DNA from 3 places in the Marinobacter alkaliphilus genome. Region 1 is predicted to be linked to each of the others. Evidence: predicted binding sites of a transcription regulator. Region 1 holds the regulator's gene; each other region holds the start of a gene.
The links. Region 1 encodes FliA, which starts transcription of late flagellar genes. Its sites were predicted from a motif close to CTAAAGTTTNNNNNNNNNNNGCCGNTAA; they were not measured.
Positions count from the first base shown of each region.

Region 2: the regulator FliA is predicted to act here: its motif matches at 1,102-1,129, upstream of ACZ5Q2_RS11790 (methyl-accepting chemotaxis protein).
Region 3: the regulator FliA is predicted to act here: its motif matches at 1,002-1,029, upstream of fliD (flagellar filament capping protein FliD).

Region 1 covers NZ_AP043751.1:3,536,254-3,538,520, forward strand. The annotation lists gene ACZ5Q2_RS16155 (protein phosphatase CheZ) at 1-91, opposite strand, end outside; gene cheY (chemotaxis response regulator CheY) at 112-495, opposite strand; gene ACZ5Q2_RS16165 (RNA polymerase sigma factor FliA) at 655-1,398, opposite strand; gene ACZ5Q2_RS16170 (MinD/ParA family protein) at 1,431-2,243, opposite strand.
Region 2 covers NZ_AP043751.1:2,577,948-2,580,214, forward strand. The annotation lists gene ampD (1,6-anhydro-N-acetylmuramyl-L-alanine amidase AmpD) at 1-174, shown strand, start outside; gene ampE (regulatory signaling modulator protein AmpE) at 175-1,062, shown strand; gene ACZ5Q2_RS11790 (methyl-accepting chemotaxis protein) at 1,178-2,267, shown strand, end outside.
Region 3 covers NZ_AP043751.1:2,380,640-2,382,906, reverse strand. The annotation lists gene fliD (flagellar filament capping protein FliD) at 1-959, opposite strand, end outside; gene ACZ5Q2_RS10915 (flagellar protein FlaG) at 1,153-1,587, opposite strand; gene ACZ5Q2_RS10910 (flagellin N-terminal helical domain-containing protein) at 1,659-2,267, opposite strand, start outside.

The sequences.
Region 1 (2,267 bases):
TGATGCATTCGGCCAACTCCGAACTCTGCTGCTGGAGCTTTTCGGTTACCTCCGGGTCGAGGCCCTGATGGTTCTCGTTCTTGTCAGTCATGACAGCCATCCGACCTCTGGTTACTGGATTCGCTCGAAGATCTTCTCAATCTTTTCCTTGAGAACGGCAGCAGTAAACGGTTTGACGACATACCCGTTAACGCCGGCCTGGGCCGCCGCCACAATCTGGTCACGCTTGGCCTCCGCAGTTACCATCAGCACCGGCAGGTTCTTCAGGTTCTCGTCTGCCCGCACCGCCTTGAGCAGATCAAAACCCGACATGCCTGGCATGTTCCAGTCGGTCACCAGGAAGTCGTACTTGCCGCTCCTGAGCATGGGCAAGGCAGTGTTGCCATCGTCCGCTTCATCCGTATTGGTGAAGCCAAGATCGCGCAGCAGATTCTTGATGATTCGCCGCATTGTGGAAAAGTCATCCACAATGAGAATTTTCATGTTTTTGTCCAATGGGACCTCCAGTCAGTAACACCCGGATTTCATTAAGCCTTTTGAAAGTCTAGCAGGCCGCTGCTTTAACCGCTTATTGTGTGGTGTTTGGCCGCGTTGTAAAGCGCCGGTTACCAAAATCTACACAGTTACGCGCCGCGCGGTCAGCGCCGGCCCGATTTATTCTGGCTCGTCTTCCCGCCAATCGGACAACCGCCCCCTGAGACGAAGGGCCGCCTGGCTATGAATCTGGCTGACCCGGCTCTCGCTGACACCCAGCACCGCGCCAATCTCCTTGAGGTTCAGCTCTTCCTGGTAGTAGAGGCTCAACACCAGTTTTTCTCGCTCAGGAAGCTCTTCAATTGCCTCTGCCAGGCTTTTCTGGAATGCATTTGATGCAATGCCATCCAGGGGATTATCGCTGGCCTCTGTTTCTTCTATCGGCAGCTCCCCGGATTCATTGAGCTCATCAAGGCTAAAAAGTCGGCCACTGTTGGCGTCTGCCAGGGAGGCATGATATTCCGACAGGTCAATGCCCAGCTCTTCGGCAACATCAACATCCTGGGCCTCGCGCCCGGTGCGGTCTTCAACTGTCTTGATGGCTGCCGCGATACGGCGGGCATTGCGGTGAACGGAGCGGGGAACCCAGTCGCCCTTGCGGATTTCATCCACCATGGCACCGCGGATACGAATACCTGCGTAGGTTTCAAAGGTGGCACCCTTGCCGGTGGAATAGCGTTGCGCAGCTTCCAGCAGGCCGATCATACCCGCCTGCATAAGATCTTCAAGCTGAACCGAGGCCGGCAAACGGGCCATCAAGTGTAGGGCGATTTTCTTGACCAGCGGCGCATGCTCCTCAATCAGCTGAGAGGGGCCTTTTGCGCCAGCCTGATGGTAGATTCCCAGGTTCTTCGCCAATGTCATGTATCCGGTTTTCTTATAGGACTGGATTCAGATCAGACTTCGACGAGCCGCTCCACGAAAAACTCCAGATGCCCTCTTGGCGATGATGGCAGCGGCCAGCTGTCCACTTTCTCTGCCAGGGCACGGATCGCCAGCGAGGCCTTGGCCCGTGGATAGGCATCCAGAACGGCCCGCTGCCGCTGAACGGCTTTTTTGACGGCTTCGTCGTAAGGCACGATACCTACATATTGTAGTGCTACATCAAGGAAACGCTCGGTGACACGGGTCAGTTTTTCATACAGATGCCGGCCTTCCTGCTCATTTCGCACCTGATTCGCCAGAATACGGAAACGGTTGGTGCCGTAGTCGCGATTCATCAGTTTGATCAGGGCATAGGCATCGGTAATGGAGGTAGGCTCATCGCACACCACCAGCAGCAATTCCTGGGAGGCCCGCAGGAAACTGACGACCGACTCGGAAATACCGGCTGCTGTGTCAACAATCAGCACATCAATCTGGTCACCCAGCTCGCTGAAGGCGTTGATCAGCCCTGCATGTTCCATCGGGCTCAACTGGGTCATACGCTGGGTGCCGGACGATGCGGGGACAATCTTGATACCACCCGGGCCGTTGACCAGAACGTCCTTGAGGTCGCACTCGCCACTGAGCACATCCTGCAGATTGCGATTGGCGGTAATGCCCAACAGCACGTCGATATTGGCAAGGCCAAGGTCTGCATCCAGCAACACCACCCGCCGGCCTTTCTGGGCCAGCGCGATACCGAGGTTGACGGACACATTACTCTTGCCGACACCGCCCTTGCCGCCGGTAACCGCAATCACCTGAACCGGATGTGGTCTGCTCATACTGTTATCAGTCTCTTACTGCGT
Region 2 (2,267 bases), 960 kb from region 1:
CAGTACCGGACACTCGCAGATATGGCGCGGTTGACCATGATGGCCTGGCCCGAAATCAGCGCCAAGCGCATTACCGGCCACAGCGATATTGCGCCTGGCCGGAAAACTGACCCTGGTCCGGCGTTCGACTGGCGGTATTTTTCCCGGCTGTTGGCCCATGAGGAGATCGCCTGAATGGTGTTTGTCGTGTTTCTTTTGGCCTACCTTATTCGGCGTCAGCTGGATAGCCGGAACCGGCTTGATGGCGACGTGCTTTGGCGTGCCTGGTTTCACCGGGGCGCGAAAATTCAGGCCGGAAAGGAGGATGCCATTACCTCCGGGCTGATCTGGGTTCTGCTGCCCGGCCTGGTGTTGGTGGGCGTTGTGTGTTTGCTGGAATGGTATGGATTCAGGCTGGCGGCCTATCCGCTGGAGCTGATCGTGCTGGTGTTGCTGATGGGCGCGCCGGGTTGGCGGCATCAGTTACGTGACTATTCGGAAGCCTGGAGCCGGGGCGACATGCAGGCTGCCTGGCGACATATCCAGAACCGGTTGCCACCGGAAGAGCGGGGCGCCGCGCTGTCACCAGAGGCCATGCATCTGTCGTTATCCAAGGCTCTGGTGATCGGGGTTTTCGAGCGGTTCTTCCTGGTGGCTTTCTGGTATGTGGTGGGTGGAATAGGTGCTGCCCTGGTTGCCCGAGGCCTGGTGGCGTTGTCTGAGCAATGGCCGCAGCAAGCGGCCCGCGCCCGATTCCGGACTCTGGCCAACCTGGCCAGCTGGATTCCTGCTCGCCTACTGTCCTGCACGCTGGGGCTGGCCGGTGATCTCGCGGGCTGGTCGAAGGAGGCGAAGAAAGTCCTGCCCGGTTTTGGAAGAAAAACCTCGGAAGTCCTCATGATTTCCGCAAACGGGTCGTTAACCGGTTATGCGCTTGATCCAGCCCAGTTTGCGCGGTTGCACCCGGATGAGTGGACAAGTTTTGGCGGGCGTAGCCTGGCGGCCATACGGGGATTGTTGAACCGGAGCATGCTGGTGTGGATCTGCGTTGCCGCGTTGCTGGTCATTGCCGGGGTGGTCTGAGGAGTGTCATAAAACATTACAGAATAACACTTAAAGGTGATTAAGTTTTTCCGACCTTGGGCGATAATCAAACAAAGAATAAAGATTCAGTTATTAGAATCAGCGAGAGGGCGCCGTGAAATATTTGATCAATCCAGCTGTTAGCCTGATGAATCGGTTGCCCATGGTCTACAAGTTCAGCCTAATCAGCATCTTGTTCCTGGGCCCGATCATTGTCCTGTCGTGGTTGGTTATTTCCAGCCTCAATCAATCCGTTCAAACCATGACTCGCGGTATCGAGGGCCTTGCCGAACTTCGCAAGGTAGACCAGCTGTTGTCTTCGTCTATGGCTTACCGCGACTACCAGGCGCCGGGTGTGCTCAAGGATGAAGGCGAACTCCTGGGCAGGGCAGGTGAGGCTGCCGAGAAGATGGATGGCCTGCTTTCAGACCTTGCTGGGCACAACCGCTCGTTCGATTCCTCTGGTTCCTGGAAGGATCAGGTTCTGGCCTTGCAGGCGGAGTGGGAGCAACTGAAGCAGGACGACAACTACCAGGGCAACATAGACCCTCAGTTCAAGTATTACCACGAGTTTGTTCAGAAGGTGCTGGCCCTGTTGCCGGCTACGATTGAAATTTCGGGACTTGGACAAGACGCCTCGCGGGAAAATCTGTTGCTGCTTGGGCTGGTGCGTAATGCGCTGCCTGAGGCGAGGACCGTTGTTGGCAGGGCCCGATCTTACGGTATCTTTGCCTTGGTGGATGGCCAGGTGGGTTATAACCTGAGCGAGATTTTGAATGAAATCTATGACCAGCTGACCAACCGCAGCTCCCTGTTGTCGCCTGCCTTGTCGGTTGCGGTTGAAACCTCTCCCAAGCTGTCAAGCAGGGCCGGCGGCGCTGTGACGCGGGTCGATGAAAGCCTGATGGCGCTGCGCGAGCAACTGGACCTGAACATCATCACCCCGATGCGCCTGGAACAGCCCTGGCAGGAATTTGACGCCACCGTATCCTCCCAGCTGGACTACTACGATTCACTCAATGACAGCATTTTCAATGTGGTTTCTGGCAACCTTGAACAGCGACTGCAGCGGGAGACCGGCCAGCGCAGGTTGATTGTAGGGGCTCTGATCGGCGTGATGCTTCTTGTGGTGTACCTCTACATCGGCTTCTTTATGTCAGTAAGAACCGCCATCAACCGGTTTAGTGAGGCGGCTCGCAGCGTCG
Region 3 (2,267 bases), 1.2 Mb from region 1:
CGCTTCAACTGGTTCTGAATGTTCCGAACCGTGGAATCCCCGGTCAGAATACTGCCCCGGCCGGTTTCGCTATCGAACGAAGACAGCTCACGAATAGTACCCTGCAGCTCGTTGAACTTGTCTACGAACGCCTGAACACGCTCGGCAACCGCCGCCGTGTCCTGCTTCACTTTGATAGTGGACTTACCCTCACCAGTAATGTTGAAGGTCAGTCCATCCACCACGTTTTCAATGGTGTTGGTGGCCCGGCGAATTTCCACGCCGTTGATTTCCATCACCGCATCGCTCGCCGCAATGGTTTGGCGCATGCCATCCACGTTATCGGGATCTGCTGTGTCAAAAGCAAACCGGCTCAAACCCGGAGCGGCACCATCTTCAGTAACGGAAATATTCACGGCATTGGCTTCACCGGTCTCATCCGCAGACAACACCAGCTGGAAACCGTTGCCGGTATCAATCACACCGGCAGAGACGCCCGCATTGGCCTCGTTGATGGCATTCGCCAGGCCTTGCAGGGTGTCGTTGGAAGAATCGATGGTGATGTTGGTGGTCTTGTCACCCACCTGAAGCGTCATGGTGCCACGGCCAACGCTGGTGGCATCCCGGTCGGCGAACACATCCCGGCTGGCCAGGGCCTGGGACTGCGCCAGACTTTTCACATCGAGGCTGTAAGAGCCGCGGCTGGCCTTGCTGGCATCCACCGACACATCAATATTGCTACCCGAGGAAGTGGCCGAAAACGACTTCATCGCATCCGCAGAACCGAGCTGTCGCATAGGCAGGCGCAGCTCCGTTACGGCGCTCCGCAACATGCCATAGGCAGAAATAAGCGCTTCTGTACGCTCTGTTTTCTGATCCAGCCGAACTTCCGTGGGCCTGCGCTCCGCAGCCACCAACTGGTCGACAAGATCCGACGTCAAAACGCCGGAGCCGATACCTAATGATGAAATACTGGCCATAACCGTGCCTCCTCAGGGGGGCGATTCTCTGTACTGATCAGTTTATCGGCAGCAGGCGGCAAAACTTTGCCTTTTTTCGGAAAATTCCTATGCCGATTTGTAACAGTGCGTAAACGCAGAACACCGCCGGCTCTTCTCAGAGGCGGCGGTGCTGAAATACCGTCGTTTTCACCCGCGCAAAAGCGGCAAGCTTTTACACCTTGATGTTAAACAACGTCAGCGGTTCGTCCTGCTGCAATTTTTCTGCCAACCTCATTGCCACTTCGTCCGGGATCTGGCGGATCACTTCCTGGGTTTGCTGATCAACCACCCTTACGATGGTCTGGCCCATTTCGTTATCCACTTCAAACTGAAGATCCCGCTGCACGGTTTGAACAAAGTCGTTCAACTGGCTAACCGCCTCATTCAGCTCCTTGCGCTGCTCTTCATTACGGGCCTGCAGCTTTTCAGCCTGCGAAGCCTGTTGAGCAACCTGAGGAGCCTGCACCTGGCGGGTACCGGCAGCCGAAGCAGCAAGGTCAGGGGCGTTCCGGCCCTCGGCCTGAGATGACGACATTGCCTTGGCCGGAGCCTGGGCGCCAGAGCGCACCAGTTTCAGGTCCGGGCTGTTCAGGTTAACGTCATTCATAGCTGTACCTCGCTATCCTTCAACGGCGGAAGGCCGGAACCCGAGGGTTCCGGCCGTTACCGCTATGCCCCTTACTGCAGGAGGGACAGAACCTGCTGCGGACGGGCGTTCGCCTGAGCCAGGACGGAGATACCGGCCTGCTGCAGTACCTGGGATTTAGCCAGGTTGGCAGTTTCTGCCGCGAAGTCAGCGTCCAGGATACGGCTGTTGGATGCGCTGAGGTTCTCGACCGAGGTGCTCAGGTTGGCGATGGTGGACTCGAAGCGGTTTTGAACCGCACCGAGCTCGCTTCGGAAACTGTTCACGGTCTGTAACGCTGAGTCGATCCTTTTGATGGCATCGTTGGCATTGGCAACATCTGTAACACTCAAGCTAGAGAGGTTACCAGTGGCTGCTGCAATCTGGCCATCATCGAAACCCGCTACAGTTGGATCGTCACCGCCGATAGTAATATCTTCGAGCGCCTCGATCGTCACTTGTCCGCGGAGTACAGCACCTGCGGCAGTACCGATTGTCAATGCGAGCCCGGACGTGCTTCCAGTCGCCGTAGCTGCAGCAGTTCCAACAGCCGTTGTCTCAGCCGTGATGGTAATGTTCTTGCCATCCGCATTAGTCAGAATAACGCCAGTGGAGTTGCTACTCGCAGTCAATCCCTCAATACCCTGCGCATTGATCGCGGC